Linked DNA regions of Pyxidicoccus trucidator. The protein of the gene in region 1 interacts with the protein of each later gene in a pairwise test. Links are inferred from orthologs where the notes say so. Each region holds a gene or a part of one and is shown on either strand. Other genes may lie near its edges.

Region 1 (4,991 bases):
CCTTGCCGTGCACCTTCACGACGCGGCCCGCCTTGGGGGTGGGGACGGTGACGGTGGCCTTGTCCGTCATCACCTCGGCGAGGACCTGGTCTTCCTTGACGGGGTCGCCTTCCTTCACGTGCCACTTCACCAGCTCGCCTTCCATCACGCCTTCACCGAGGTCGGGGAGCTTGAATTCGAAGATCGCCATGGGGTCGTCGTCTTTCCGCGAGGGATGGGGTGTGCGTCAAGCCCGGCTCAGCCGAGGCGCTCGAGGCGCTCGCGCTCCATCAGGCCCTTCATGAAGAACTCGGCCGCGCGGTAGCTGCTGCGCACGAGCGGACCGGAGGCCACGTAGAGGAAGCCGAAGGACTCGGCCAGCGACTTGTACGCCTCGAACTGCGCGGGCGTGACGAAGCGCTCCACGCGCAGGTGGTACTGCGACGGCTGGAGGTACTGGCCCAGCGTCAGCACGTCCACGCCCACGTTGCGCAGGTCCTTGAAGGTCTGCTCCAGCTCCGCGTCCGTCTCGCCCAGGCCCACCATGACGGAGGTCTTGGTGTAGAGGCCCTCGGGACGGTGCTTGAGATATTCCAGCACGCGCAGGGACTGGCGATAGGTGGCGCGCCTGTCGCGCACGGTGGGGGTGAGCCGCTCCACCGTCTCCACGTTGTGCGCCACCACGTGCGGCTTCGCCTCTGCCACCGTGGTCAGGTCCTTCTCCACGCCCTTGAAGTCGGGGATGAGCACCTCGACGATGGTCTTCGGGCTCTCCTTGCGCAGCTCGCGGATGGCGGACGCGAAGTGGCTGGCGCCACCGTCCGGCCGGTCGTCACGATTCACCGACGTGACGACGATGTACTCCAGGTTCATCTCCTTCACGGCCTGGGCCAGGTGGATGGGCTCCATCGGATCCAACGGCGGGGGCGCCCCCACCTTCACGTGGCAGAAGCGGCAGGCGCGCGTGCACACCTCGCCCATGAGCATGACGGTGGCCGTGCCGCCGCCCCAGCACTCGGCGATGTTCGGGCAGCGGGCCTCCTCGCACACCGTGGCCAGCTTCGTCCGCTTCACGATGGCTTTGACCCGCTCGTACCCTTCACCGTGCGGGAGACGCACCTTCAGCCACTCCGGCTTGCGGGTGGTCTCAGTCACCTGGGGGAGAGGAAACCGGTCGGGAGTCGCCATGGATCGCGGGCCTTCTATGGGTTGGGCGAAAGACGTTCAAGCGGGAAGCCTCTAACGCGAGGCGTCAGCCCCCGCCAGCCGCTTCCCTGTTGTCGTGTCCCTACTAATGCCCTGGCGGCGGGCAGGCTGCCCCGGAGGAGGCAGCACCGCCACGCCCGGATGCCCAGGCTGAAGGAATGGCCGCCATCCACCTGGGGACCAGCGGGTACGTCTACAAGCACTGGAAGGGGCTGCTCTACCCCGCCGGGCTGCCAGCCAGCCGCTGGCTCCCACGGTACGCACAGGTCTTCATGCATACGCCGGTGCACGTGCCCCCGGTAATGGACAGGCCGCCCACGGGCGTGGAGCCCGGGACGGCCTGAAGGGCCCACCGTGGTGGGCCCGGAGCGACGACGCGCGACTAGAAGTGGCGCGGGTGGCCCAGCGTGGCCTCGGCGCCCTCGTGCATGATCTCCGAGAGCGTGGGGTGCGCGTGGATGGTGCCCGCCAGCTCCTCGGTGGTGATCTCCAGCTTCAGCGCGACGCACGCCTCGGCCAGCAGCTCGGTGGCGTGCGGGCCGATGAGGTGCACGCCCAGCACCTCGTCGTACTTCTTGTCGGAGATGATCTTGATCATCCCGATGGCCTCGTTGGAGATGGACGCCTTCGTCACCGCGCCGAAGGGGGCGATGGTGAACTTCACGTCGTAGCCACGCTCCTTGGCCTTCTTCTCCGTCAGGCCCACCGAGGCGACCTCGGGGTAGCAGTACGTGGCGGAGGGCGTGAGGTCGTAGTTGATGGGCTGCGGGTTCTTCCCGGCGATGTGCTCCACCGCCACCACGCACTCGGCGCTGGCCATGTGGGCGAGCATCGGCGTGGGGATGACATCGCCCACCGCGTACACGTTGGCCTCCGTGGTGCGCATCATCGAGTCGACCTTGATGAAGCCGCGCTCGGGCTTGATGCTCGTCTTGTCCAGGCCGCAGTCCTCGGTGACGGGCGCGCGGCCCACCGCCGACAGGAGGATCTCCGCCTCCAGCGTCTTCGTCTCGCTGCCCACCTTCATGGTGACGCGAACGCCGTCCGCCGTGTGCTCCACCTTCTCCACCGCGGAGCCCGTGTGCACGTCGATGCCGCGGCGCTTGAAGAGCTTCTCCAGCTCCTTGGAGATGTCCGCATCCTCAATCGGCAGCAGCGCGGGCAGGTACTCGACAATCGAGGTCTTGCTGCCCACGTGGTTGAAGACGGAGGCGAACTCGCAGCCCACCGCGCCGGCGCCCAGGACGATGATGCTCTTGGGGATGCGGTCGATCTCCAGGATGGAGTCGCTGTTCATCACCCGCTTGTGGTCCACGGGAACGTTGGGAAGGGACTTGGGCACCGAGCCGGTGGCGATGATGATGTTCTTCGCCTCCAGGATCTGCTTGGAGCCGTCCTCGGCCGTGACTTCCACCTTCCCCTTCCCCGCGATGCGGCCATGGCCCTTGACCACGGTCACCTTGTTCTTCTTCATCAAGAAGTCGATGCCACCCGCGCCCTTGGTGACGACCTTGTTCTTGTGCTTCATCGCGTTCGCCCAGTTGATGGTCGGGCTGGACACGTCGATGCCGAAGTCGGCCGCCTCCTTCACGTGGTGGAAGAGCTCCGCGGTCCACAGGAGGGACTTGGTGGGGATGCAGCCCCGGTGGAGGCAGGTGCCGCCCAGCCGCTTGTCCCTCTCGATGATGGCCGTCTTCAGCCCGAGCTGACCCGCGCGAATGGCTCCCACGTAGCCGCCAGGGCCCGAACCGATGATCACCACGTCGAACGTCTCAGCCACGCACGCCTCCGTAACTATTGCGGATGGAACCCGGGGGGGCTGATAACCCCCGGTCCCGGTTGGAATCAAGGAGTTTGCTCGTGCGCCGTTTCCCACTCCGAACCCTGCTGCTGATGCTGGTGGCGCTGGCCGCCTTCGCCCGTCTCTATTGGGTGACACACCGAGATGCGTCGCCCGGAGCACAGTCGGAGGAGCGCGCCCGGAATGACGCGGCTGGCAAGGCCCCGTCCGCCACCCCGGCCTCCCCCCTGGTGCCCTCCCCCGAGTGCCGTCCCGTGGAGCGCGCCCTCAACGACGCCCTCCGGGCGCCCCAGGACGCCCGCGTCCAGGCCGACGCCCGCCAGAAGCTGGAGGCCTGCCCCCAGCCTCCGAGCCGCGCCTGTGAGCTGGGTGCCGCGCTCTCCGTGCGGGCCCCCCTCGCCGCTGGTGAGGCCGCCCCGCTTCGTGGACTGCTCGCCTCACTGTGCGAGCGCTGCCCGCCCGCCGCCAACACCTGCGCCCAGAGCGTGGGCCAGGCCTTCCTGGCAGCGGCCGTCGGCGGAGTGCCGGACGCGGCGGCCCTGGCGGAGCTGCGTTGGGCGCTGGAGCACGCCGGGAAGCAGGGCACGGAGGCCGCCTGCGACTCGCTCGTCCGGCTGGGGCTCGCGCCGGCCGCCCAGTCCGGCACGCCGGTGAGTCCCGCGGTGGGAGCGCTGCTGGCGGAGCTGGCGCCGCTGTGTGCGAAGGCGGACCACCTGCCGGACGCGGTGCTGCGGGCCGCCGCCGCGCAGCAGGGCCTCCAGGCAGCCCCGAAGCTGGTGGCGCTGGTCACCGCCTCCAACGTGGAGACAGCGCCCGTGGAGCCGGATCAGGTGACGGGGGCCGAGCCCCGGAGGCACGCCTTCGACGGGGATGTGAATACGGGCGTCCCCGTGAGCAACGCCGCCCCCGACAAGCGGTGGGCGGCGGACGGAGCCCTGCGGGCGGGCTATGCGCCCAACCTGAAGCACCTCGCGTCCATCCGAATCCGCGCCACCGGGCCCGGCGAGCTGAGGGCCATCGTCCGCACACCCCAGGGCGTGGGGCTCAAGGACCCGGAAGGCGGCTTCTCCTTCGTGAACCCCACCCTGTGCCGCTTCCGCGGCACGGGGCAGTGGGAGCTCTGCACGCCCACCGTGCCGCTCGTCGACGTGGACGCGGTGAGCGTCTTCCCGGAGCGCTCGGACGTGGAGCTGAAGGAGCTGGAGATCACCGGCGCGAGGTAGGCGCCGGGAGGCTCAGCCGAGGAGACCCTTCTCCTTGGCCATCGCGAAGATGGGCGCGGCGTCCTTCTTCAGCACTCCGCTGACGTCCTGGACGATGGCGTCGCTCGACTTCGCCACCGACAGGTAGTTGTCGAAGGTGCGCGTGAGGATCAGCACGCCGGAGATGATGACGCGCTGGAGGTTGTGCTGCAGGTCCGTGCCCTCATAGATGAGCCACATCTGATCCACGCAGGTGCGGCGGGCCTCCAGCAGGAACTGGTTGAGGATGGCGCGCTCCTGCGCGTCGGGCACCTTCGACTTGGGGCTGACCGAAGCGACGTAGATGAGGTTCGAGTTGAGCCGCTTCGCGGACTCCTGCATCTGCGCAAGGATCGTCGAGACGTCCTCCTTCGTCGGAGGATTCTCCCAGCGGGAGAAGATGACGCGGTCGATGACTTCAGCCTTGTAGGTGGGGCCGTTCACGATGCCTCCGGTGAGGCGGACGGTTTGGTGTGCAAGCGCCCGGCCGGCGTTCTCCACTGCGCCGTGCGCCCGAATGTGTAGCAGGAACACTCCCATCATTGAAGAGAGTGAGCACTCACCCTGATCCACTGAGTGGCAGCCACGCTGTCACGCTGCAGTCCTGGCGGACAAAACCGTCCGGGTCGGGGGTGACACTGCCCCTGAAACACCGCCATGTCTCAGGAAGGCTGGAAAGTCCCGACCCCAGCGGCAGGAACGGATGCGCTCGGGGCGCGAAGAAAGTTCAGCGCGAGGCGCGGCGGGCGAGGACGGCCTTCACG
Region 2 (5,075 bases), on another replicon or contig:
GCAGCGGCTTCCTCTGGTACACCGAGCGCAACGGCGGCCCCGAGGTGGAGCTGCGCAAGGCGGATGGCTCGCTGGAGCGCAGCCTGGTGAAGCCGGACGCGGGCTACCGGATGCTGGCGCGCTTCGTCCAGAAGGACCGCACCCTCTACTTCAACGGCGGCCCCACGCCTCCGGAGAGCTACCTGTGGCGCGTGAAGGACGGCGGCGCCCCGGAGAAGGTCTCCAGCGGCGCCACCGGTCCCGGCGTCGAGGGGGGCTCCGTCTCCAAGAATGGCGGGCTGGTGGTGCTCAACGCCTCGGGCCCCAAGTCGATGACGAAAATCAGCGTGCTGCGCGGGGACGGCACCCGCGTGGGCGAGCTGCCTGAAATCGCCCAGGAGCCGCCCTTCACGCCCAACGTGGAGGTGCGCCAGGTGGGCCCCCGGAAGTTCTGGGCCTCCATCACCCGCCCGCGCGACTTCAAGAAGGGCCAGAAGCTGCCCGTCATCGTCGAGGTGTACGGCGGCCCCACCACCACCGTCGTCTACCAGAGCATGGCCGCCCACCTGATGGCGCAGTGGATGGCGGACCAGGGCTTCCTCGTCGTGAAGTTCGACGGCCGCGGCACCCCGCTGCGCGGCGCCGCCTGGGAGCGCGAGGTGCGGTACGACTTCGCAGGCGTCACCATTGAAGACCAGGCCGCCGCCATCCAGGAGCTGGCGAAGGAGCTGCCCGAAGTCGACCTCAACCGCGTGGGCATCTCCGGCTGGAGCTTCGGCGGCTACATGTCCGCCCTGGCCGTCCTCAAGCGCCCGGACGTCTTCAAGGCCGCGGTGGCCGGCGCCCCGGTGGTGGACTGGCTCGACTACGACACCCACTACACCGAGCGCTACCTGGGCATCCCCCAGGAGCACCCCGAGGCGTACGAGAAGAGCTCGCTGCTCACCTACGCGAAGCAGGACAAGCCCATGGGCAAGCTGCTGCTCATCCACGGCACCGCCGACGACAACGTCTACTTCTTCCACACGCTCAAGCTGTCGGACGCGCTCTTCCGCGCCGGCAAGCCGCATGACTTGCTGCCCCTGAGCGGCCTGACGCACATGGTGCCGGACCCCGTCGTCACCGAGCGCCAGTGGGAGCGCGTCATGGACCACTTCAAGCGCAACCTGTAGCCCGCGCGCTTCGAAGGCACTGCTGGAAAAGCGGAAGCCCGGTCCCCTGTTTCAAGGGGGGCCGGGCTTCTCTTTCATCGGCCAGTCCTGAGGGAGTGGCTGACGGACGCGTTACCCCGCGGCGCGGACGTTCTGCGCCTGCAGGCCCTTGGGGCCGCGGGTGACCTCGAACTCCACCTTCTGGCCCTCGGCCAGGGTGCGGAAGCCATCCATGTTGATGGCGGAGTGGTGGCAGAACACGTCCTCACCGCCGCCGTCCTGGGTGATGAAACCGAAGCCCTTCGCGTCGTTGAACCACTTCACGGTACCGGTTGCCATTGCACTTCCTCAGTCTTGCGGGGCGGCGTGGTGGAGAGCCGCCCGTTCTTCCCGCCCCCCGACTACCGGGAGACACTCGTCTTTGTAGTGAAACGGCCGACTGGAAGTCCAGCCGGCCGCCCGAAATGCCCGAGTTGCAATGAACCCGGGCCTCGTCATCTCAAGACTGTTCGCGGGAAGCCGCGTCGCGTCAGACCTCGAGGAGCAGCCGCTCGGGGTCCTCGATGCACTCCTTGATGCGCACGAGGAACTGCACCGCCTCGCGGCCGTCCACCAGGCGGTGGTCGTACGTGAGGGCGACGAACATGATGGGGCGGATGACGACCTGACCGTCGCGCGCCACCGGCCGGTCGACGATGTTGTGCATGCCCAGGATGCCCGTCTGCGGCGGGTTGAGGATGGGCGTGGACAGCATGGAGCCGAAGATGCCGCCGTTGGTAATGGTGAAGGTGCCGCCCTGCAGGTCCGCCAGGCCCAGCTTGTCGCTGCGGGCGCGGGTGCCGAGCTCGCCGACCGTCTTCTCCAGGTCCGCCAGCCCCAGCTTGTCCGCGTTGCGCACCACCGGCACCACCAGGCCGCGGCTGCCGCTCACCGCCACGCCGATGTCGTAGTAGTGCTTGAAGATGACGTCCTCGCCGTCAATCTCCGCGTTGATTTGCGGGAAGGCCTTGAGGGCCTCGACGGCGGCGCGGATGAAGAAGCTCATGAAGCCCAGCTTCACGCCGTGCTTCGCCTGGAACTTCTCGTTGTACTTCTTGCGCAGGGCCATCACCTCGCCCATGTCCACCTCGTTGAAGGTGGTGAGCATGGCGGCGGTGGACTGCGCCTGGATGAGGCGCTCGGCCACGCGCTTGCGCAGCGGCGTCATGCGCACGCGCTCCTCGCGCGCGGCGTTGGGGCGCGGCCCGGACGGCATGGCCGGAGCGGCCGGCGCCTGCGCGGGCGTGGCCGGACGGTTGAGCTGACCGAGCACGTCGTCCTTGGTGATGCGGCCACCGGAGCCGCTGCCCTTCACCTGGGTGAGGTCGACCTGGTTCTCCTCGGCCACCTTGCGCGCGGTGGGCGTCATGCGCGCGTCCACCGCTGCCCCGGCGGGAGCCGCGGCGGCGGGAGCGGGCGCCTGCACCGGAGCGGGCGCGGCGGCGGCCGCGGGCTTCGCGGCCGAGGCCCCGGCACCCGAGGCGTCGATGAGTCCCAGCACCTCGCCCACGCGGACCTTGTCGCCCTCCTTGAAGGAGATGCTGGACAGGGAGCCGGCGGCGGGAGCGGGCACGTCGATGGTGACCTTGTCCGTCTCCAGGACGACGAGCGGCTCGTCCGCGGAGACCGCGTCACCCATCTTCTTGTTCCACTTTCCGACGACGGCCTCGGTGATGGACTCGCCCAGGGGGGGCACTTTCAGTTCAACGGCCATTCTTGGTCCCTCGGAAGATGGCTTCCTCGATGATGAGCTGCTGCTCGTATTCGTGAGTCTTGGGGAAGCCGGTGGCAGGGCTGGCGGCTTCCGCGCGCCCGATGTAGCCCAACTTCAGCGGCTGTTGCGAGCGCGTGGATGCCAGGTCGTGCAGGCGGGGGAACATGAAGTGCCAGCCGCCCGCGTTGCGCGGCTCCTCCTGCACCCAGAAGAGCTCCGCGAGCTTCGGCATCTTCGCCACGAGGCCCGCCAGCTCGTCGAAGGGGAACGGGTAGAGCTGCTCCAGCCGGACGATGGCGATGCTGTCGTCCTTGCGCTCGTCCCGTGCCTTCACCAGGTCGTAGTACACCTTGCCGCTGCACAGAATCAGCCGCGTCACGCCGGCCGGCGCCACCTTGTCCAGGATGACCTCCTGGAAGGTGCCCGTGGCCAATTCCTCCAGCTTGCTGGTGGCCTCCGGACGGCGCAGCACGCTCTTGGGCGACATGATGACCAGCGGCTTGCGCACGGGCCGAATCACCTGGCGGCGCAGCAGGTGGAAGATCTGCGCGGGCGTGGTGGGGTAGCAGACCTGGATGTTGTCCTCGGCGCACAGGTCCAGGAAGCGCTCCAGGCGCGCGCTGGAGTGCTCCGGGCCCTGGCCCTCGTAGCCGTGCGGCAGCAGCAGCGTGATTCCGCTGAGCCGGCGCCACTTGCTCTCCGCCGCGGCGATGAACTGGTCGATGATGATTTGAGCGCCGTTGACGAAGTCGCCGAACTGGGCCTCCCACGCCGTCAGGCCGTCCGGCACGTCCAGGCTGTAGCCGTACTCGAAGCCCAGCACGCCCATCTCCGACAGGGGGCTGTTGTGGATGTGGAAGCCGCCCTTGCCGGTGACGAACTGCCGCAGGGGCACGAACTCCTCACCCGTCTGGATGTCGTGCAGCACCGCGTGGCGGTGGCTGAAGGTGCCGCGCTCGCTGTCCTGGCCGGTGAGGCGGACGTTGTAGCCCTCGGCCAGCAGGGTGGCGTAGGCCAGCGACTCGCCCTCGCTCCACTGGAGCTCGCCGCTCTCCAGCATGCCCAGGCGCTTCTTGATGACGGTGCGCTCCACGTCGCGGTGGATGTTGAACCCCTCCGGCAGCGTGGACAGCCGCTTCAGGGCCTCGCACAGCGTGTCCTTCGCCACCGCCGTGGACACCTGGGGCGCGCTCTTCAGCGAGCCGCCCTGGTACGGCTTCCACAGGCCCTCCAGCGCGTTGGGCTCCTTGAACTGGCTCTCCTGGCGCGCGCGGGTGAGCGCCGCGTCGAAGTCCTGCTGGCAGCGCTGCTTGATGGTCTCGGACTCCTCCGCGGAGATGCGGCCCTTCTCCGCCAGCGCGGCGGCGTAGCGCGTGCGCACCGTGGGGTGCTTGCGGATGATGTCGTACATCGCCGGCTGGGTGAACGAGGGCTCGTCGCCCTCGTTGTGGCCGTAGCGGCGGTAGCAGATGAGGTCGATGACGACGTCGCTCTTGAAGGTCTGCCGGAACTCGGTGGCCAGGCGCGCCACGTGGACGCAGGCCTCCGGGTCGTCCCCATTCACGTGGAAGATGGGGATGTCCAGCAGCTGCGCAATCGCCGTGGCGTAGATGGACGAGCGCGAGTCGTGCGGGTCGGTGGTGAAGCCGACCTGGTTGTTGATGACGACGTGGACGGTGCCGCCGGTGGTGTAGCCCTTGAGGCCGGACAGGTTGAGCGTCTCGGGCACCACGCCCTGGCCGATGAAGGCGGCGTCGCCGTGGATGAGCAGGGGCATGACGCCGGTGCGCCCGGTGTCACCGCCGCGGTCCTGCTTGGCGCGCACGCGGCCCTCCACCACCGGATTGACGGCCTCCAGGTGGCTGGGGTTGAAGGCCAGCGACAGGTGCACGCTCTTGCCCTGGCGCGTGGTGCGGTCCGACGAGAAACCCATGTGGTACTTCACGTCGCCGCGGCCCAGGTAGGCCTTCGGGTCCTTCGGGCCGTCGAACTCGCTGAAGATCTGATCCGGCTTCTTGCCCAGGATGTTCGTCAGCACGTTGAGGCGGCCGCGGTGGGCCATGCCGATGACGATTTCCTTCAGGCCCATGCTGCTGCCGACCTCGGCGAGCGCGTCCAGCATGGGGATGAGCGACTCGCCGCCGTCGAGGCTGAAGCGCTTGGCGCCCACGTACTTGGTGTGGAGGAAGTGC

The links.
Region 2: the proteins of lpdA (region 1) and odhB interact in binary tests that used the Escherichia coli proteins (3 or more experiments, as listed by UniProt). The link is inferred for Pyxidicoccus trucidator from one-to-one orthologs.

Annotation. Positions count from the first base shown.
Region 1 is NZ_JAAIXZ010000022.1:129,265-134,255, reverse strand. Bases 767-3,682 are described here. They hold lpdA (dihydrolipoyl dehydrogenase), read right to left. Parts: upstream 2,966-3,682; coding sequence 1,568-2,965; downstream 767-1,567. Other genes in these bases: G4D85_RS41055 (hypothetical protein), read left to right, coding at 3,046-3,682; G4D85_RS50025 (hypothetical protein), read left to right, coding at 1,344-1,529; lipA (lipoyl synthase), read right to left, coding at 767-1,167. Also shown: G4D85_RS41075 (dihydrolipoamide acetyltransferase family protein), read right to left, coding at 1-190; more of lipA, read right to left, coding at 238-766; more of G4D85_RS41055, read left to right, coding at 3,683-4,209; G4D85_RS41050 (DofB protein), read right to left, coding at 4,222-4,671; bifunctional phosphoribosyl-AMP cyclohydrolase/phosphoribosyl-ATP diphosphatase HisIE, read right to left, coding at 4,955-4,991. UniProt on the Escherichia coli protein: Lipoamide dehydrogenase is a component of the glycine cleavage system as well as of the alpha-ketoacid dehydrogenase complexes.
Region 2 is NZ_JAAIXZ010000002.1:83,989-89,063, forward strand. Bases 772-3,771 are described here. They hold odhB (2-oxoglutarate dehydrogenase complex dihydrolipoyllysine-residue succinyltransferase), read right to left. Parts: upstream 2,884-3,771; coding sequence 1,660-2,883; downstream 772-1,659. Other genes in these bases: G4D85_RS07025 (S9 family peptidase), read left to right, coding at 772-1,151; G4D85_RS07030 (cold-shock protein), read right to left, coding at 1,263-1,469; G4D85_RS07040 (2-oxoglutarate dehydrogenase E1 component), read right to left, coding at 2,873-3,771. Also shown: more of G4D85_RS07025, read left to right, coding at 1-771; more of G4D85_RS07040, read right to left, coding at 3,772-5,075. UniProt on the Escherichia coli protein: E2 component of the 2-oxoglutarate dehydrogenase (OGDH) complex which catalyzes the second step in the conversion of 2-oxoglutarate to succinyl-CoA and CO(2).